2 regions of the Streptomyces sp. NPDC032745 genome follow, and region 2 is predicted to be linked to the other one. Evidence: predicted binding sites of a transcription regulator. Region 2 holds the regulator's gene; the other holds the start of a gene.
What was found. The regulator HrcA, encoded in region 2, represses chaperone genes, less so after heat shock. The targets are predictions, from matches to a motif close to TTNGCACTCNGNNNNNCNGAGTGCNAA.

Region 1: the regulator HrcA is predicted to act here: its motif matches at 2,321-2,347, upstream of groL (chaperonin GroEL).

Annotation. Positions count from the first base shown of each region.
Region 1 covers NZ_JBVING010000006.1:45,628-54,573, forward strand. The annotation lists gene thrC (threonine synthase) at 1-1,264, shown strand, start outside; gene ACZ5WG_RS17230 (MoaD/ThiS family protein) at 1,298-1,576, shown strand; gene ACZ5WG_RS17235 (cold-shock protein) at 1,959-2,162, shown strand; gene groL (chaperonin GroEL) at 2,507-4,129, shown strand; gene ACZ5WG_RS17245 (Uma2 family endonuclease) at 4,215-4,712, opposite strand; gene ACZ5WG_RS17250 (phosphoribosylanthranilate isomerase) at 4,925-5,524, shown strand; gene ACZ5WG_RS17255 (serine/threonine-protein kinase) at 5,541-7,157, opposite strand; gene ACZ5WG_RS17260 (protease inhibitor I9 family protein) at 7,255-7,581, opposite strand; gene ACZ5WG_RS17265 (S8 family peptidase) at 7,961-8,946, shown strand, end outside.
Region 2 covers NZ_JBVING010000004.1:156,380-165,325, forward strand. The annotation lists gene ACZ5WG_RS11990 (nitronate monooxygenase) at 1-68, opposite strand, end outside; gene dnaJ (molecular chaperone DnaJ) at 216-1,352, opposite strand; gene hrcA (heat-inducible transcriptional repressor HrcA) at 1,353-2,369, opposite strand; gene ACZ5WG_RS12005 (MBL fold metallo-hydrolase) at 2,519-3,244, shown strand; gene ACZ5WG_RS12010 (DUF3097 domain-containing protein) at 3,273-4,073, shown strand; gene ACZ5WG_RS12015 (Uma2 family endonuclease) at 4,080-4,634, opposite strand; gene hemW (radical SAM family heme chaperone HemW) at 4,735-5,967, opposite strand; gene ACZ5WG_RS12025 (AMP-dependent synthetase/ligase) at 6,058-7,947, opposite strand; gene lepA (translation elongation factor 4) at 8,196-8,946, opposite strand, start outside.

The DNA of each region.
Region 1 (8,946 bases), on a different contig from region 2:
GACTGTTGCCACCTCTGTCGATCTCGGACCTGCCACCGGCCTCTCGTGTCGTGAGTGCGGTACCCGCTTCGAGCTCGGACCCATCTTCGCCTGCGTCGAGTGCTTCGGACCTCTGGAAGTCGCCTACGACCTCCCCACCGGGGACCCCGAAGCCCTGCGCGCCGCGATCGAGGCCGGCCCGAACAACATCTGGCGCTACGCCCCACTGCTGCCGGTCCCCGCGGACGTGGCTTCCAAGCCGAGCCTGAACCCGGGCTTCACCAAGCTCGTGGACGCGGCCAACCTGGCCAAGGAGCTCGGCGTCACCGGCAAGCTGTACGTCAAGGACGACTCCGGCAACCCGACGCACTCCTTCAAGGACCGCGTCGTGGCCATCGCCGTCGAGGCGGCCCGCGCCTTCGGCTTCACCACCCTGTCCTGCTCCTCCACCGGCAACCTGGCCGGCGCCGTCGGCGCCGCGGCAGCCCGGGCCGGCTTCCGCTCCTGCGTGTTCATCCCGCACGACCTGGAGCAGGGCAAGGTCGTCATGGCCGGTGTGTACGGCGGCGACCTGGTCGGCATCGAGGGCAACTACGACGACGTCAACCGGTTCTGCTCCGAGCTCATCGGCGACCCGCTGGGCGAGGGCTGGGGCTTCGTCAACGTCAACCTGCGCCCCTACTACGGCGAGGGTTCCAAGACGCTCGCGTACGAGATCTGCGAGCAGCTCGGCTGGCAGCTGCCCGACCAGATCGTGATCCCGATCGCGTCCGGCTCGCAGCTGACGAAGATCGACAAGGGTCTGCAGGAGCTGATCAAGCTCGGCCTGGTCGAGGACAAGCCGTACAAGATCTTCGGTGCCCAGGCCGAGGGCTGCTCCCCGGTCTCGACCGCCTTCAAGGCCGGCCACGACGTGGTCCGCCCGCAGAAGCCGAACACCATCGCCAAGTCGCTGGCCATCGGCAACCCGGCCGACGGCCCGTACGTCCTGGACATCGCGCGCCGCACCGGCGGCTACGTCGAGGACGTGACCGACGAGCAGGTCGTCGAGGCGATCAAGATCCTCGCGCAGACCGAGGGCATCTTCGCCGAGACCGCGGGCGGCGTGACCGTCGGCGTGACCAAGAAGCTCATCGAGAACGGGCAGCTCGACCCGGCGCTGACCACGGTGGTCCTGAACACCGGTGACGGCCTCAAGACCCTGGAGGCGGTGGCCGCGGACAGCGGGCAGACCGCCACCATCCGCCCCAGCCTGGACGCGTTCCGCGCCGCCGGCCTGGTCTGATCTCTCCCCGACACCCGGAAAGGCAGTAGCGCCATGAGCGTCAACGTCCGCATCCCCACCATCCTGCGCACCTACACCGGCGGCCAGGCCGAGGTCACCGCCGAGGGCGCGAAGCTCTCCGAGGTCATCGCCTCCCTGGAGGCGAACCACCCGGGCATCGCTGCGCGCGTCCTGGACGACCAGGGCAAGCTGCGCCGCTTCGTGAACGTGTACGTCAACGACGACGACGTGCGCTTCGAGGGCGGCCTGGACGCGGTGACGCCGGACGGCGCGGGCGTCTCGATCATTCCCGCCGTCGCCGGCGGCTGCTGACGCAAGAACCCCTGAATTACCCCCTCCGGTAAAAGCGGAGGGGGTAATTCTGCTTGGTTGGGCGCGGTAGGGTTGGGGAAGTCCCCTCCGCTGGACTTGCCCGCCGCATATGAGCGGGTCGCGTGAGGGTTGACATTGAGTCAATATGCAAGCGCGTTATGAGGCTTTGGCGAGATATGCCGGGTCCGAGTTGCCCGGCAATATGCCAAATTTTCACTCTATTTCAATGTATCCCCGTGTCCAGATTTCTCGTCGGATTGACCTGTTGCAGACAGCAGCGGTGCAGATACATTCAGCCCCGGTCGAGGCGTTCCGGCGCAAGTTCTGACCCGGGACCGCGAAGTGCGGTCCTGCGCAAGGGCCAGTAATAGGGGAGTTAGGCATGGCTCAGGGCACCGTCAAGTGGTTCAACGCGGAGAAGGGCTACGGCTTCATCGCGGTCGACGGTGGTGCGGATGTGTTCGTCCACTACAGCGCCATCCAGATGGACGGGTACCGCACCCTTGAAGAGGGTCAGCGGGTCGAGTTCGAGATCTCGCAGGGTCAGAAGGGTCCGCAGGCGGACATGGTCAAGCTCGCCGTCTAGCCCCGGCGCGATCGACCACCGACGCATGACGCACGAGGGTCCACATCCTTGAGGAGGGATGTGGGCCCTCGACGCATGTCCGGGCGCCGACGCGGGCGGCGGCCCGGCGTTCCCCCAAGCCGCTTGCACTCGAGGGGGTCGAGTGCTAATCATTGGCGTTAGCACTCTCGTGCCGAGAGTGCTACTACACAGGACCGGGTCGGTGAGGCCCGCAGGGTCCGGCGGGAAGGAACCGCCGGGCACGCAGGCCGTCCGTCGCGGGCGCGGGCGCGGTCCGGAGCAATCCAGCCCTCCCCCCGTACCGACGGTGCAGGGGGAACCCCAGTCCTGGAGGACCACTTCAGATGGCCAAGATCATTGCGTTCGACGAGGAGGCCCGGCGCGGTCTCGAGCGCGGGATGAACCAGCTCGCCGACGCCGTCAAGGTCACCCTTGGCCCCAAGGGTCGCAACGTCGTCCTTGAGAAGAAGTGGGGCGCCCCCACGATCACCAACGATGGTGTCTCCATCGCCAAGGAGATCGAGCTCGAGGACCCGTACGAGAAGATCGGCGCCGAGCTGGTCAAGGAAGTCGCCAAGAAGACGGACGACGTCGCCGGCGACGGTACGACCACCGCCACCGTTCTCGCCCAGGCGCTCGTCCGCGAGGGCCTGCGCAACGTGGCCGCCGGTGCCAACCCGATGGCCCTCAAGCGCGGCATCGAGAAGGCCGTCGAGGCCGTCTCCGCCGCCCTGCTCGACCAGGCGAAGGATGTCGAGACCAAGGAGCAGATCGCTTCCACGGCCTCCATCTCCGCCGCCGACACCCAGATCGGCGAGCTCATCGCCGAGGCCATGGACAAGGTCGGCAAGGAAGGCGTCATCACCGTCGAGGAGTCCCAGACCTTCGGTCTGGAGCTCGAGCTCACCGAGGGCATGCGCTTCGACAAGGGCTACATCTCGGCGTACTTCGCCACCGACATGGAGCGTATGGAGGCGTCCCTGGACGACCCGTACATCCTGATCGTCAACTCCAAGATCGGCAACGTGAAGGACCTCCTTCCGCTGCTCGAGAAGGTCATGCAGTCCGGCAAGCCGCTGCTGATCATCGCCGAGGACGTCGAGGGCGAGGCCCTGTCGACCCTGGTCGTCAACAAGATCCGCGGCACCTTCCGCTCCGTCGCCGTCAAGGCTCCGGGCTTCGGCGACCGCCGCAAGGCCATGCTCGGCGACATCGCCATCCTCACGGGCGGCACGGTCATCTCCGAGGAGGTCGGCCTCAAGCTCGAGAACGCGGGCCTCGACCTGCTCGGCCGCGCCCGCAAGGTCGTCATCTCCAAGGACGAGACCACGATCGTCGACGGCTCCGGTGACAGCGACCAGGTTCAGGGTCGCGTCAACCAGATCCGCGCCGAGATCGAGAACTCCGACTCGGACTACGACCGCGAGAAGCTCCAGGAGCGCCTCGCGAAGCTGGCCGGCGGCGTGGCCGTCATCAAGGCCGGCGCCGCGACCGAGGTGGAGCTCAAGGAGCGCAAGCACCGCATCGAGGACGCCGTTCGCAACGCGAAGGCGGCCGTCGAGGAGGGCATCGTCGCCGGTGGTGGCGTGGCCCTGCTCCAGGCCTCCGTGGTCTTCGAGAAGCTCGACCTGTCGGGTGACGAGGCGACCGGCGCCAACGCCGTGAAGCTCGCCCTGGAGGCCCCGCTCAAGCAGATCGCCGTCAACGGTGGTCTCGAGGGTGGCGTCGTCGTGGAGAAGGTCCGCAACCTGACCGTCGGCTGGGGCCTGAACGCCGCGACCGGCGAGTACGTGGACATGATCGCCGAGGGCATCATCGACCCGGCGAAGGTCACGCGCTCTGCCCTGCAGAACGCCGCGTCCATCGCCGCGCTGTTCCTGACGACCGAGGCCGTCATCGCCGACAAGCCCGAGAAGGCCGGCGCCCCGGCCGGCGGCGGCATGCCGGGCGGTGACATGGACTTCTGATCGGCCCCTGGCTGATCGGCTGTTCTTCGACCGAGGGCGGCACTCCCCACACGGGGGGTGCCGCCCTCGGGCGTTTCCCGGTCCTCTAGAAACCGGTGGTGTCGAGCGCGAACCCGAACGGCTCGGGGACCTGCAGGGGCTCCCCGAAGGACACCGTCGTACGGGAGCGGTATCCGTGCGGCGAGGGGTCCCAGAAGCAGGTGATCTCCGAGTCCTGCATGTCGACGACCAGGTGGACGGGCACGAGCCGGCCGTACACGTCGAGCTTCTCGTTCCAGTCCGCGTCCCTGGTGGAGACGGACGTGAACTCTCCGACCAGTGACAGGGCCGCTCCGTCCGCGTGCAGCCCCTCCTGCTCGAAGGCCGCCTCGTCCGCGACGTAGAGGTCTGGTCCGTAGCCGCGCTCCGCTGCCTCGAACCGGAAGAGGAAGGGCGAGGTGTCCGCGAATTGCCCCTCGGGGACGTGGGCCTGGAGCTGCTCGCGCAAAAGACGCATGCGACGGGAGTAGCGCAGCTTGGAGAACGGCGACACGATGATCTTCCCCCGGATGAGCTCGGCCTTATAGCCGTCTGGCGTGTCCATCTCCGCAACCGTGCGCAGGAGCGTCTCGAATGTCGGCGGTGCCGCCTGCTCTATCGGTGTGGCCCGTTCGATCATGATCGTCACCGTGATCCTCCGCGTGGCGTGCCGTGCACTGGGCGTGAGCCCCGTTCCAGGCTAGCGGCGCGTGGGTGGCCGCGCCCGGGTGCCGAGACGGATCACCACCCAACAGGGCGGTTTGGTTGACTGGGGGGATGAGCGAGCTGTTCGTGAAGATCTGCGGGTTGAAAACCGGGTCGGACGTCGACGTGGCCGTGGCCGCCGGGGCCGATGCCGTCGGGTTCGTCTTCGCGCCGGGGAGTCCGCGTACCGTCGACGCCGCCACGGCGCGGGCGCTGGCCGCCGAGGTGCCGGACTCGGTGCTGACCGTCGGGGTGTTCCGCGGGCAGCCGGTCGAGGAGGTCCGGCGGCTGACCGAGGAGAGCGGCGTACGGGGAGTCCAGCTGCACGGGGACGAGGGGCCCGAGTACTACGAGGCGCTGCGCGCCGAGGGGCGGACCCTGCTGCGGGCCACCGCCGAACACGTGAAGCGCTGCGGGGAGTACGGGGAGGACCTGCTGCTGCTCGACGCGCCCGACCCCGGCTCCGGCAAGCCGTGGAACTGGGGCTCGGCGGAGTTCACCGCCCCGGAGGGCCGCTGGCTGCTGGCCGGCGGGCTGACCCCGGGCAACGTCCGGGAGGCCGTGGAGACCACCGGCGCCTGGGGCGTGGACGTGTCCAGCGGGGTCGAGCGGGAGCGCGGCGTGAAGGACCCCGGCCTGATCCGCGCCTTCATCGGGGCCGCCCGCGGCTGACCCCGCCGCACCGCCGTCAGGACGCGCGCCAGACCGTCATGTCCGCGGTGATCCAGTCGGGCAGGCCGTTCAGCCGCACGACCGACTTGATCTGGATCACGAGCAGCGCGATGTCTCCAGAGGGGTGCCGGACACAGATCTCGGTACCGGGCGCCGATGCGGCGAGTGGGAGCGTGTGCTGCGTGGCGGCCTTCGTGAGGAGGCCGCACGTGTCGAGGCTGCCGGTGCCGGGGTCGGCGTACAGCTGTGTGATGACGCTCGTGTCGCTCGCCAGCGCACAGCTCTTCTTCTCGCACTCCAGGCGGATGTCCCCCGTGCGGTCCTCCCGCCTGACCGGGTCCTTGATGCCGATCGAGTTCTTCTCGTCCAGCCGGACCTGGGGGAAGGGGATGGGCGCGGGCGGCTTGGAGGCCTTGGGCGTACTCGATGCCGATCCGCCGGGCCCGGCGGCTCCGGTGGCCTTGCCGCCACTCGCCGGGCCGGGGGACGTGGCTGCGGCCGCGTTCCGTTCGCGCACCCGGTCCGCCGCGTCCATGACCGTCCAGGCCAGACCGGTCAGCAGGACGGCCGACACCGTCACCACCGCAGTGACGATCACAGCGGTACGCCGCCTGCGCCCGCGCCGCTCCTCCGGCGTGAGCGGCGTAGTCCTCGGCGGCTGCCAGGCCGTCTGGGACGGCCCCGGCGGCTGCGGGTCCAGGGCCCGTGTGTGGACCGACGTGGGGTGCGGGACCGGAGCAGGGACCACCGGCTCCGGCCCCGCCACCTCCCGCCAGACGGCCGGACCACCGCCCGCGTCTGCGTCTTTGCCCAGCCGCTGCCTGCACCACGCCACGATCTCCGCCGGGGTGGCGCGATCCTCCGGATCGGCTGCCAGACACCGGGCGATCAGCGGACGCAGCGACTCCGGCAGCCGGGACAGGTCGGGGTCGGAGTGCACGATCCGGAACAGCACGCTCACGGAGGGGCCGTCTCCGTACAACGGCTCGCCCAACGCGGCGAACGCCGCCGTCTGGCCCAGAGCGAAGACATCGGTGGCCGCCGTGGTCTCGCCTGCCAGCGCCTGCTCGGGGGCCATGAACTGGGGTGTGCCGATGGCGCTGCCCGTGGCGGTGGGCGAGGTGGTACCGGACGCCAGCGAGATGCCGAAATCGATGACCCGGGGCCCATCGGCGGCCAGCAGCACGTTCGACGGCTTCAGATCGCGGTGCACGATCCCCGCACGGTGGATGACCTCCAGGGCCTCGGCCACCCCGGCCACCAGCCACAGCACCGCGGGCACCGGCAGCGGTCCGCGCCGGGCCACGGCCTCCGACAGCGAGGGCCCCGGCACGTACACGGTGGCCAGCCAGGGCGGCGTTCCCTCCACGTCGGCGTCGATCAGTTCGGCGGTGTACGCACCCCTAACCCGCCGGGCCGCCTCCACCTCCCGGCGGAACCGCCGCCGGAACGCCGGGTCCTCGGCCAGTTCCGGCCGCACCACTTTGATCGCCACAGGGCGGCCGCCCTGGGTGTGCGACAGGTAGACCCGGCCCATGCCGCCCGCGCCGAGCCGGGCCGCGAGGCGGTAGCCGGCAACGGTCTGAGGATCGTCCTCCCGCAGGGGCTGGAACACCTCGGTCGCGCTGTTCATCGGTCTCCCCCCGACTCCCCCGATCAACCGATGAGTTGATCGACCTCACCCTAAGTCGCGGGCAGGGAGGCGCAACGGCCGGGAGCCCGTCAGCCCGTCAGCCCGCCGAGGCCGTCCCGTCCTCCGCGATGGTCTCGACGCCCGGCAGCGCGTGCAGGGCCGCGACCTGGCCGGGGCTGAGCGGGGCGGCGAAGCCGTGCAGGGCGGTGCGGTAGACGTGGACGGGGGTGGCGCCGACCAGCCGCGCCACGTCGGCCGGGTCGAGGTCCCTGCGTACGGTGACGATGTACGAGGGGTGGTCGACGGGGGCCGCGTACGGGACCGGTTCGCGCACGGCGGCCGTGGCCGCCGACGCGGGCAGGGCGGAGAAGGCGGCCAGTACGGCGACGGCTGCGGGCAGGGCCCGGCTCGGACGGGTGCGCATGGGCCGAGGCCATCACGTACAACGGCGCAGGTCAACGACGTCCGCGGCGGTAGCGGGGGCACTGGGGGCGCACCGGCCGTGCGCTCCCTGGTGTGGGGGCGGGCCATACGGGTGATCTTGTTGGAGGCTCGCGGGCCGTACGGGCCGGGACCTCGCTCGGCACGGGTTTGACGGCGTAAGGGGATAACCCCTTCTGCCGCTTGTCCGACAGGGCGGGCGGGCGCGGGCACCGGACGATCGGCCAAGCGGTGCACGGCGGTTCAGGATGCACCGGCGTGGCACCGATGGAAGGGAAGGCCGCCCCCGCACAGACATTCGTCCTGGTCGGGGCGGCTCATTCATGCCGACTTCCGTCCCGCCCCTTCAGGGAGTTCCTTCCATGCGCCTGCTCGCACGCCTGGCCGCCGCCGCCCTGCTCACCGTGCCCCCGATCGCGGCCGGTACGGCCGCCGCCGACACCCCGGAGCCGACCCCGGTGCCGCTGCACACCGCCGCGAACGCGGTGCCCGGCCAGTACATCGTGACCCTGGACAACGGGCAGGACGCGGCGAAGGTCGCGCAGCAGCTGGGTCTGAAGCCGACCTTCGTCTACACGAAGGCGATGACCGGATTCGCGGTCCCGCTGACCCCGCTCCAGTTGCAGATCGTGCGGGTGAGCCTCGGGGTGAAGTCGGTCGAGGAGGACGCCGCGGTCCAGTCCGTGCCGCAGCCGACCCGGACGCCGGGTAAGCGGGCGCCGTCCTCGACGTGGGGCCTGGACCGGATCGACCAGAAGGAGCTGCCGCTCGACAACACCTTCACCACCCAGGGCAACGGCGCCGGGGTGACCGCCTACATCCTCGACACCGGCATCGACTACGCCCACACCGAGTTCGGCGGGCGAGCCACCTTCGGCTACGACGCCGTCAACGACGGACGGCTCGGCGCGGACTGCCAGGGCCACGGCACACACGTCGCGGGCACGGTCGCCGGCAAGACGTACGGGGTCGCACGCAAGGCGAGCCTGGTCAGCGTCCGCGTCCTCGGCTGCGACGGCAAGGGCACCTGGTCGGGGATCATCGCGGGCATGGACTGGGTGGCGAAGAACGCCAAGCAGCCGGCCGTGCTGAACGCCTCCCTGGGCGGCGACAAGTCGACCGCCGTCGACAACGCGGCGACCGCGCTCTCCGACGCGGGCGTGCTGCCGGTCGTCGCGGCGGGCAACTCCGCGAAGGACGCCTGCTTCGTCTCGCCCGCGTCCGCCCCGCGCGTGGTGACGGTCGCGGCGAGCAACCAGTACGACGAGGAGACCGACTTCTCCAACTGGGGCAGCTGCGTCTCCCTCTACGCGCCCGGGCAGGCCATCGTCTCCGCGAAGCTGGGCGG
Region 2 (8,946 bases):
GAGGCACCGCCCGCCATGGGAGCCTGCACGATCGGGTACGGGGAGAGACCGTTCGGTGCGGAGGACATGCACTGCATCGTGCCATGTCCCGCTCACCGGGCCGAATCACGGCATTCGCCTGGCATAGTCCGCTTCAGCGGGCGCGGCCGGATCAATGCGCCGAGCCCGGTCCGGGGCATCCCCGGACCGGGCTCGTACGCGTGCTCGCGGGCCGGTCAGCGGCCGTTGAAGGCGTCCTTCAGGCGGCTGAACAGGCCCTGCTGACCCGGCGCGAACTGGCCCATGGGCCGCTCCTCGCCGCGCAGCTTGGCGAGCTGGCGCAGCAGCTCCTCCTGCTGGGCGTCCAGCTTGCCCGGGGTGGTGACCTCGACGTGGACGATCAGGTCGCCGCGGCCGCCGCCGCGCAGGTGCGTGACACCGCGCCCGTGCAGCGGGATCGACTGGCCCGACCCGGTGCCGGGGCGGATGTCGATCTCCTCCAGGCCGTCCAGCGTCTCCAGCGGGCACTTGGTGCCGAGGGCCGCGGCCGTCATGGGGATGGTCACCGTGCAGTGCAGGTCGTCCCCGCGCCGCTGGAAGGTCGGGTGCGACAGCTCGTGGATCTCCACGTACAGGTCGCCGGCGGGGCCGCCGCCGGGGCCGACCTCGCCCTCGCCCGCGAGCTGGATCCGGGTGCCGTTCTCGACACCGGCAGGGATCTTGACCGTGAGGCTGCGGCGGGAGCGGACCCGGCCGTCGCCCGCGCACTCGGGGCACGGGGTCGGAACCACGGTGCCGAAGCCCTGGCACTGCGGGCAGGGGCGCGAGGTCATGACCTGGCCCAGGAAGGACCGGGTGACCTGCGACACCTCACCGCGGCCACGGCACATGTCACACGTCTGCGCCGAGGTGCCGGGGGCGGCTCCCTCGCCGGAGCAGGTGGTGCAGACGACGGCCGTGTCGACCTGGATGTCCTTGGTCGTGCCGAAGGCGGCCTCGTCCAGCTCCAGGTCGAGGCGGATCATGGCGTCCTGGCCGCGGCGGGTCCGCGAGCGCGGTCCGCGCTGCGAGGCCTGGCCGAAGAAGGCGTCCATGATGTCGGAGAAGTTGCCGAAGCCACCCGCGCCGAAGCCGCCCGCGCCGCCACCGCCCGAGGAGGACAGCGGGTCGCCGCCGAGGTCGTAGACCTGCTTCTTCTGCGGGTCCGAGAGCACCTCGTAGGCCGCGTTGATCTCCTTGAAGCGCTCCTGCGTCTTCGGATCCGGATTCACGTCCGGGTGGAGTTCGCGCGCGAGGCGGCGGAAGGCCTTCTTGATCTCGTCCTGCGATGCGTCGCGGCGCACGCCGAGAACGGCGTAGTAGTCCGTGGCCACTTACGACTCCGCCAGGATCTGTCCGACGTAACGTGCCACTGCGCGTACCGCTCCCATCGTTCCGGGGTAGTCCATGCGGGTCGGTCCGACCACGCCGAGTTTGGCGACAGTTTCGCCGCCCGAACCGTAGCCGACCGAGACGACGGACGTGGAGTTCAGTCCCTCGTAGGCATTCTCATGCCCGATCCGTACGGCCATTCCCGACTCGTTGGCCTCGCCGAGCAGCTTGAGGAGCACGACCTGCTCCTCCAGCGCCTCGAGCACCGGCCTGATCGTCAGGGGAAAATCGTGTCCGAAGCGCGTGAGATTGGCGGTTCCGCCGATCATCAGCCGCTCCTCGGCCTCCTCTACCAGCGTCTCCAGCAGGGTCGCGAGCACGGTCGACACCGTGCTGCGGTCATCCGGGTCGAACGACTCCGGCAGGTCCTGCACGAGCTGCGGCACGTCCGTGAACCGGCGGCCGACGACCCGGCTGTTGAGCCGCGCCCGCAGATCGGCGAGCGAGGTCTCGCCGAACGGCGTCTGGCAGTCGACGAGCCGCTGCTCGACCCGTCCTGTATCGGTGATCAGCACGAGCATGAGCCGGGCCGGAGCGAGCGACAGCAGTTCGACGTGCCGGACCGTGGACCGGGTCAGGCTCGGGTACTGGACGACGGCGACCTGCCGGGTGAGCTGCGCGAGCAGCCGCACCGTACGGCCGACCACGTCGTCGAGGTCGACGGCCCCGTCGAGGAAGTTCTGGATGGCCCGGCGCTCGGGCGTCGACAGCGGCTTGACCCCCGCCAGCTTGTCGACGAAGAGCCGGTAGCCCTTGTCCGTGGGGATCCGGCCGGCGCTGGTGTGGGGCTGCGCGATGTAGCCCTCCTCCTCCAGCACGGCCATGTCGTTGCGCACGGTGGCGGGCGAGACGCCGAGGCGGTGCCGCTCGGTGAGCGCCTTGGAGCCGACCGGCTCCTCCGTCCCGACGTAGTCCTGGACGATGGCGCGCAGCACTTCGAGTCTGCGTTCGCTGAGCATCGCGCGCACACCTCCAGTTCTGGTCCGTTGTCTTGGTCGTTGCTTGTCGACTGGCACTCTGATCGTTCGAGTGCCAGAGATCCCCCGCTCAGTGTACGGCCGGGTAGTAAGACCCTGGCAAGGGAGGCCCGCCAGGGTAGCGTCGCGGCATGGACGTGCGTTGGGAAGAGGCGGGCTGGGAGCGGCTGACCGGGCGGACCGGACGGCGACGGCTCCCGGTGTGGGACTGCACCGTGGGACTGGTGGTGGGGGACGAGTCGGTGCTCCTGATCGACCCGGGTTCGTGCGTACGCGAAGGCACGCAGCTGCGGGCCGAGGCGGAGCGGCTGACCGGCCGGCGCGTGACGCATATCGCATTCACGCACGGTCATTTCGATCACGTACTGGGCGTGGCGGCGTTCGCCGGGGCCGAGGTGTACGGGGCGGTCGGGCTGGACGCGGAGCTGTCGACGGGCCGGGAGGAGCTGCGCGTCAGTGCGGTCCTGCAGGGTCTCGCGGAGGCCGAGGCCGCCGAGGCGGTGGACCTGCTGGTGGTGCCGGGGCATTCCGTGTCGGGCGAATGGACGCTGGAGCTGGGCGGGGTGCAGGTGCTGCTGGCCAACGTCGGGCCCGGGCACACCCGGTACGACCTGGCGGTGTTCGTTCCGGGCGAGCGCGAGACGGTGTTCTGCGGGGACCTCGTCGAGGAGTCGGGCGAGCCGCAGGCGGGCAGCGACGCGGTGCCGGCGCAGTGGCCGGCCGCGCTGGACCGGCTGCTGTCGCTGGGCGGGGACGACGCACTGTACGTGCCGGGTCACGGAGCGGTGGTCGATGCGGGCTTCGTGCGTGCGCAACGAGCCACACTGGCCGCCCGTTTCGGCGTGTCGGAGGCGTGATCGGCGCGCCTCTCCTAGTGTCGGCCGGATGCGTGAGTACTCCCCCGACCTGACCCCGCAGTGGAAGCGCCCCAAGGCCGTACCGGAGGTGGCGGCCGAGCCGGACCTGGTGGTCGAGGTGGCCGGTACGGACTTCTGCGGAGCGGTGGTGGCCTGCGAGGCGGGCACGGTGACCCTGGAGGACCGCTTCGGCAAGCGGCGGGTGTTCCCGCTGGAGCCGCGGGGGTTCCTGCTGGAGGGCGCCGTGGTGACCCTGACCCGCCCCGCAAGGGCCCCTTCGGCGCCCTTGCGCACGGCCTCGGGGTCCCTCGCCGTCCCGGGGGCGCGCGCCCGCGTGGCGCGCGCCGGGCGGATCTACGTCGAGGGCCGGCACGACGCGGAGCTGGTGGAGCGGGTCTGGGGCGACGACCTGCGGATCGAGGGCGTGGTGGTGGAGTACCTGGAGGGCATCGACGACCTCCCGGCGGTGGTCGCGGACTTCGCCCCGACGGCCGACGCCCGCCTCGGCGTCCTGGTGGACCACCTGGTCCCGGGCTCGAAGGAGTCCCGCATCGCGGCGTCGGTGACCTCGTCGGACGTCCTGATCGTCGGCCACCCGTACGTGGACGTCTGGCAGGCGGTGAAGCCGTCCGCGCTGGGCATCGCCGCCTGGCCGGTGATCCCGCCGGGCCAGGACTGGAAGACGGGCGTCTGCAGGGCGCTGGGCTGGCCGGAGAACACCGGGGCCGCCTGGCAGCACATCCTGTCCCGCGTGACGTCCTACAAGGACCTGGAGCCGGTCCTGCTGGGCCGCGTGGAGGAACTCATCGACTTCGTCACGGCGCCCTGACCCGAGCTACGGCAGGGTGCCGAACTCCGTGGTGTCGATCGTGACGCCGAGGACGTCGAGCGGCAGCGGCTCACCGAACTTGCTGGTCCGCTCGGTCCGGTAGTCGGCCTCTTCTCCAGCGCCGAAAGGTTCGGTGAGTACCACGCACTTGGCCTGGAAGGGATCGATGATCAGATACGTGGGGATGCCGCCCGCCGCGTAGATCGAGCGCTTCGTCACGTAGTCACGCAGCTTGCTGGTCTTGGAGACGACCTCGACCACCATCGCCAGGGTTTGGGCGGGCAGCAGACGACCCGACTCGGGCGCCGCGTCGGCCGGCAGGACCACGAGGTCCGGCTGCGGCTCGGACGACTCCGCCGGAATGTCCACGTCCTGCGTCTGGAGCGGATACCAGCGCCCCACGGGGATCTGCCGCTGAACGAACATGACGATCAGGTTGTGGACCAGGTCCGGCCCCGCCGTCATCACGATTTCCTCCCTGAGGAGCTCGACCTTGACCCCCTCGGGAGCCTCGAAGCTCTCGAAGTACTCGGTCATCCGGCGATCGTCCACAGCGGTCATCTCCGTGCCCTCCACTTCTGTCGCCGGGTATGCGACAGAAGGCTACGAACAGGCTAGGCCGCCCCTGCCCGTATCCGCATCGATTCACGCCTCCGAGTGGTCAGTCCACCAGGTCCCGGACCACCGCGTCGGCCAGCAGCCGCCCGCGCAGGGTCAGGACGGCGCGGCCCGCCTCGTACGGGGCGGCCTCCAGGAGGCCGTCGGACAGGGCGCGGCGGGAGGCCGCGAGGCCGGCCGGGGCCAGCAGGGACAGCGGGACGCCGTCCACCAGGCGGAGCTCCAGCAGGATCCGCTCCACCCGGCGGTCCTCCTCGGAGAGGAGCTCGCGGCCCGCGCCCGGGGAGCGGCCCTCCGCGAGGGCGGCGGCGTAGGCGCCCGGGTGCTTCACGTTCCACCAGCGGACCCCGCCCACGTGCGAGTGGGCTCCGGGGCCCGCGCCCCACCAGTCGGCGCCGCGCCAGTACAGCTCGTTGTGCAGGCAGCGGCCCGCCTCCGAGGTGGCCCAGTTCGAGACCTCGTACCAGGAGTACCCGGCCTCGGCCATCACCGAGTCCGCGATCAGGTACCGGTCCGCGTGCACGTCGTCGTCGGTCATCGGGACCTCGCCCCGCCGGATCCGCCGCGCCAGCTGGGTGCCCTCCTCGACGATCAGCGCGTAGGCGCTGATGTGGTCCGGCCCGGCGCCGAGCGCGGCGGCCAGGGAGGCCTGCCAGTCCTCATCGGACTCCCCCGGGGTGCCGTAGATCAGGTCGAGGTTCACGTGCTCGAAGCCCGCCGCCCGCGCCTCCGCGACGCACGCCTCCGGCCGGCCCGGCGTGTGCGTGCGGTCGAGCACCTTCAGGACGTGCTGCTTCGCGCTCTGCATGCCGAAGGAGATCCGGTTGAAGCCCCCGGCCCGCAGCTCCGCCAGGTACTCCGGGTTCACCGACTCCGGATTGGCCTCCGTGGTGATCTCGGCGTCCTCGGCCAGCCCGAATTCGTCCCGGATCGCCGCGAGCATCCGTACGAGGTCCGCGGCCGGCAGCAGCGTCGGCGTACCGCCGCCCACGAACACCGTGCGGACGGCCCGCGGGTCGTCGCCGAGCACCTTGCGGGCGAGGCGGACCTCGTCGATCAGGGTGTCGGCGTAGTTCTCCCGGGAGGCGAGCACGCCGCCGGTGCCGCGCAGCTCGGTCGCGGTGTAGGTGTTGAAGTCGCAGTACCCGCACCGCGTGGCGCAGTACGGGACGTGCAGGTAGAACCCGAGCGGCCGGTCCCCGCCGCCCGCCAGGGCATGCGACGGCAGCGAGCCGTCTTCGGGCATGGGTTCACCGTCGGGCAGTGCGGAAGGCATGCACCCATTGTCCCGCACCCCGGCCGGGGGCCCGGCCGCTCGCCGCCGCCCCTGGGCCCCTCGTACCTCCCGCTGCCGCCCGCTGCCGCGCTACGCCTCGCGCGAGCCCTCGTACATCTCGTCGATCAGGTGCTTGAACTCACGCTCGACGGCCGGCCGCTTCAGCTTCAGGCTGGGCGTGAGGTCGCCGTGCTCCACGTCGAGGTCGCGGGGCAGGATCCGGAACTTCTTGACCGTCTGCCAGCGCTGCAGGCCCTCGTTCAGGGTCTGGACGTACGTCTCGATCAGCCGGTTCGTCTCCGCCGCGGCCAGGACCTCGGCGTACGTCTTGCCCTCGAGCCCGTTCTCGGCGGCCCAGCCCATGATCGACGGCTCGTCGAGCGCGACCAGGGCGGCGCAGAAGTTCCGGTCGGCGCCGTGCACCACGATGCTCGACACGTACGGGCAGATCGCCTTGAACCGGCCCTCGATCTCGGCCGGGGCGACGTACTTGCCGTTCGAGGTCTTGATCAGGTCCTTCTTGCGGTCCGTGATGCGCAGGTAGCCGTCGGGCGAGAGCTCGCCGATGTCTCCCGTGTGCAGCCAGCCGTCCTCCTCCAGCACCTCCGCGGTCTTCTCCGGCTGCAGGTGGTAGCCCTGCATGATGCCGGGGCCGCGCAGCAGGATCTCGCCGTCGTCGGCGATGCGGACCTCGGTGCCGGGGAGCGGCTTGCCGACGGTTCCGGTGCGGTAGGCCTCGCCGGGGTTGACGAAGGAGGCGGCGCTGGACTCGGTGAGGCCGTAGCCCTCGAGGATGTGGATGCCGGCGCCGGCGAAGAAGTAGCCGATCTCGGGGGCCAGGGCGGAGGCGCCGGAGACGGCGGCGCGCAGCCGGCCGCCGAAGGCGTCGCGGAGCTTGGAGTAGACGAGCGCGTCGGCGACCTTGTGCTTGGTGGCGAGGCCGAAGGGGGCCGTGGCGCTGCCGGTGCGCCGGTAGTTGTCCTGGGTGACCTTGGCGTACTCGCGGGCCACGCCGACCGACCACTGGAAGATCTTGTACTTGGCGCCGCCGCCGGCCCGGGCCTTGGCCGCGACCCCGTTGTAGACCTTCTCGAAGATGCGCGGGACGGCCGCCATGTAGGTGGGCTGGACGACCGGCAGGTTCTCGATGATCTTGTCGATCCGGCCGTCGACGGCGGTGACGTGGCCGACCTCGATCTGGCCGGAGGTCAGGACCTTGCCGAAGACGTGCGCGAGCGGCAGCCACAGGTACTGGACGTCGTCGCTGGAGATCATGCCGGTGGCGACGGTGGCCTTGGCCATGTACGACCAGTTGTCGTGCGGGAGCCGCACGCCCTTGGGGCGCCCGGTGGTGCCGGAGGTGTAGATCAGCGTGGCGAGCTGGTCGGCGGTGATGGCCGCGATCCGCTCCTTGATCGCCTCGGGGTGCTTGGCGAGGTACTCCTTGCCGCGCGCCTCCAGGTCGGCGAGGGAGAGCACCCAGCCCTCCGGGTCGCCCTCGGCGGGTACCGCGTCGGCGGACTCCAGGACCACCACGTGGGCGAGCTCGGGCAGGTCGGCGCGGCGCTCGCGGGCCTTGGCCAGCTGGGCCCCGTCCTCGGCGATCAGCACGCGGCTGGCCGAGTCGGCGAGGATGAACGCCGACTCCTCGGCGTTGGTGCTCGGGTAGATCGTGGTCACGGCGCCGCCGGCGCACATGACGCCCAGGTCGGAGAGGATCCACTCGACGCGGGTGTTGGAGGCGAGCGCGACCCGCTCCTCGGGCTGCAGGCCGAGGTCCAGCAGGCCCGCGGCGATACCGAAGACCCGCTCGGCCGCCTGGCCCCAGCTCAGCGACTTCCAGTCGTCGGGGCCTGTGCCGCCGGCCGCGGGCACCGGGAACCGGTAGGCCTCGGCGTTCGGCGTGGCGGCGACACGCTCAAGGAAGAGTGCCGCCACGGTGGGCGGGCGGTTCTCGATCAAGGTCTGTGTGTCGCTCACGGACGTCCTCCGGACCACGCGGCAGGGCCTGTCATCCAAGGCGGTGGACGACGGCTTCCAACAGGGCTTGCAACCAGGGCTTGTAACTGGCGAGTAACCAACGGGCAGTGATCAGACTAGGGGCCCTCCGCCTGGCGCGTAAGGGCCCTTGAGACGCCGATTCATAACGAAACAGGCCCCCGCGCTGCTGCACGGGGGCCCGTTCCGTATACGGATCAAGGCGGTTCGAGGCCGCACACGGCCAAGGGCTACTTCTTCTTGCCGCCGGACTCGTCGCTGGAGAGGACGGCGATGAAGGCCTCCTGGGGCACCTCCACCGAGCCGACCATCTTCATGCGCTTCTTGCCTTCCTTCTGCTTCTCCAGCAGCTTCCGCTTACGGGAGATGTCACCGCCGTAGCACTTGGCGAGGACGTCCTTGCGGATGGCGCGGATGGTCTCGCGGGCGATGACGCGCGAGCCGACGGCCGCCTGGATCGGCACCTCGAAGGCCTGCCGCGGGATGAGCTCGCGCAGCTTGGCGACGAGCCGCACGCCGTAGGCGTACGCGGCGTCCTTGTGGGTGACGGCGGAGAAGGCGTCGACCTTGTCGCCGTGCAGCAGGATGTCGACCTTGACCAGGCTGCCGGACTGCTCGCCGGTGGGCTCGTAGTCGAGGGAGGCGTAACCGCGCGTCTTGGACTTCAGCTGGTCGAAGAAGTCGAAGACGATCTCCGCGAGGGGCAGGGTGTAGCGGATCTCGACCCGGTCCTCGGAGAGGTAGTCCATGCCGAGGAGCGTGCCGCGGCGGGTCTGGCAGAGCTCCATGATCGCGCCGATGAACTCGGTGGGCGCGAGCACGGTGGCCCGGACGACCGGCTCGAACACGTCCGAGATCTTGCCCTCGGGGAACTCGCTCGGGTTGGTGACCTGGACTTCCTTGCCGTCCTCCAGGACGACGCGGTAGACCACGTTCGGCGCGGTGGCGATCAGGTCGAGGCCGAACTCGCGCTCGAGGCGC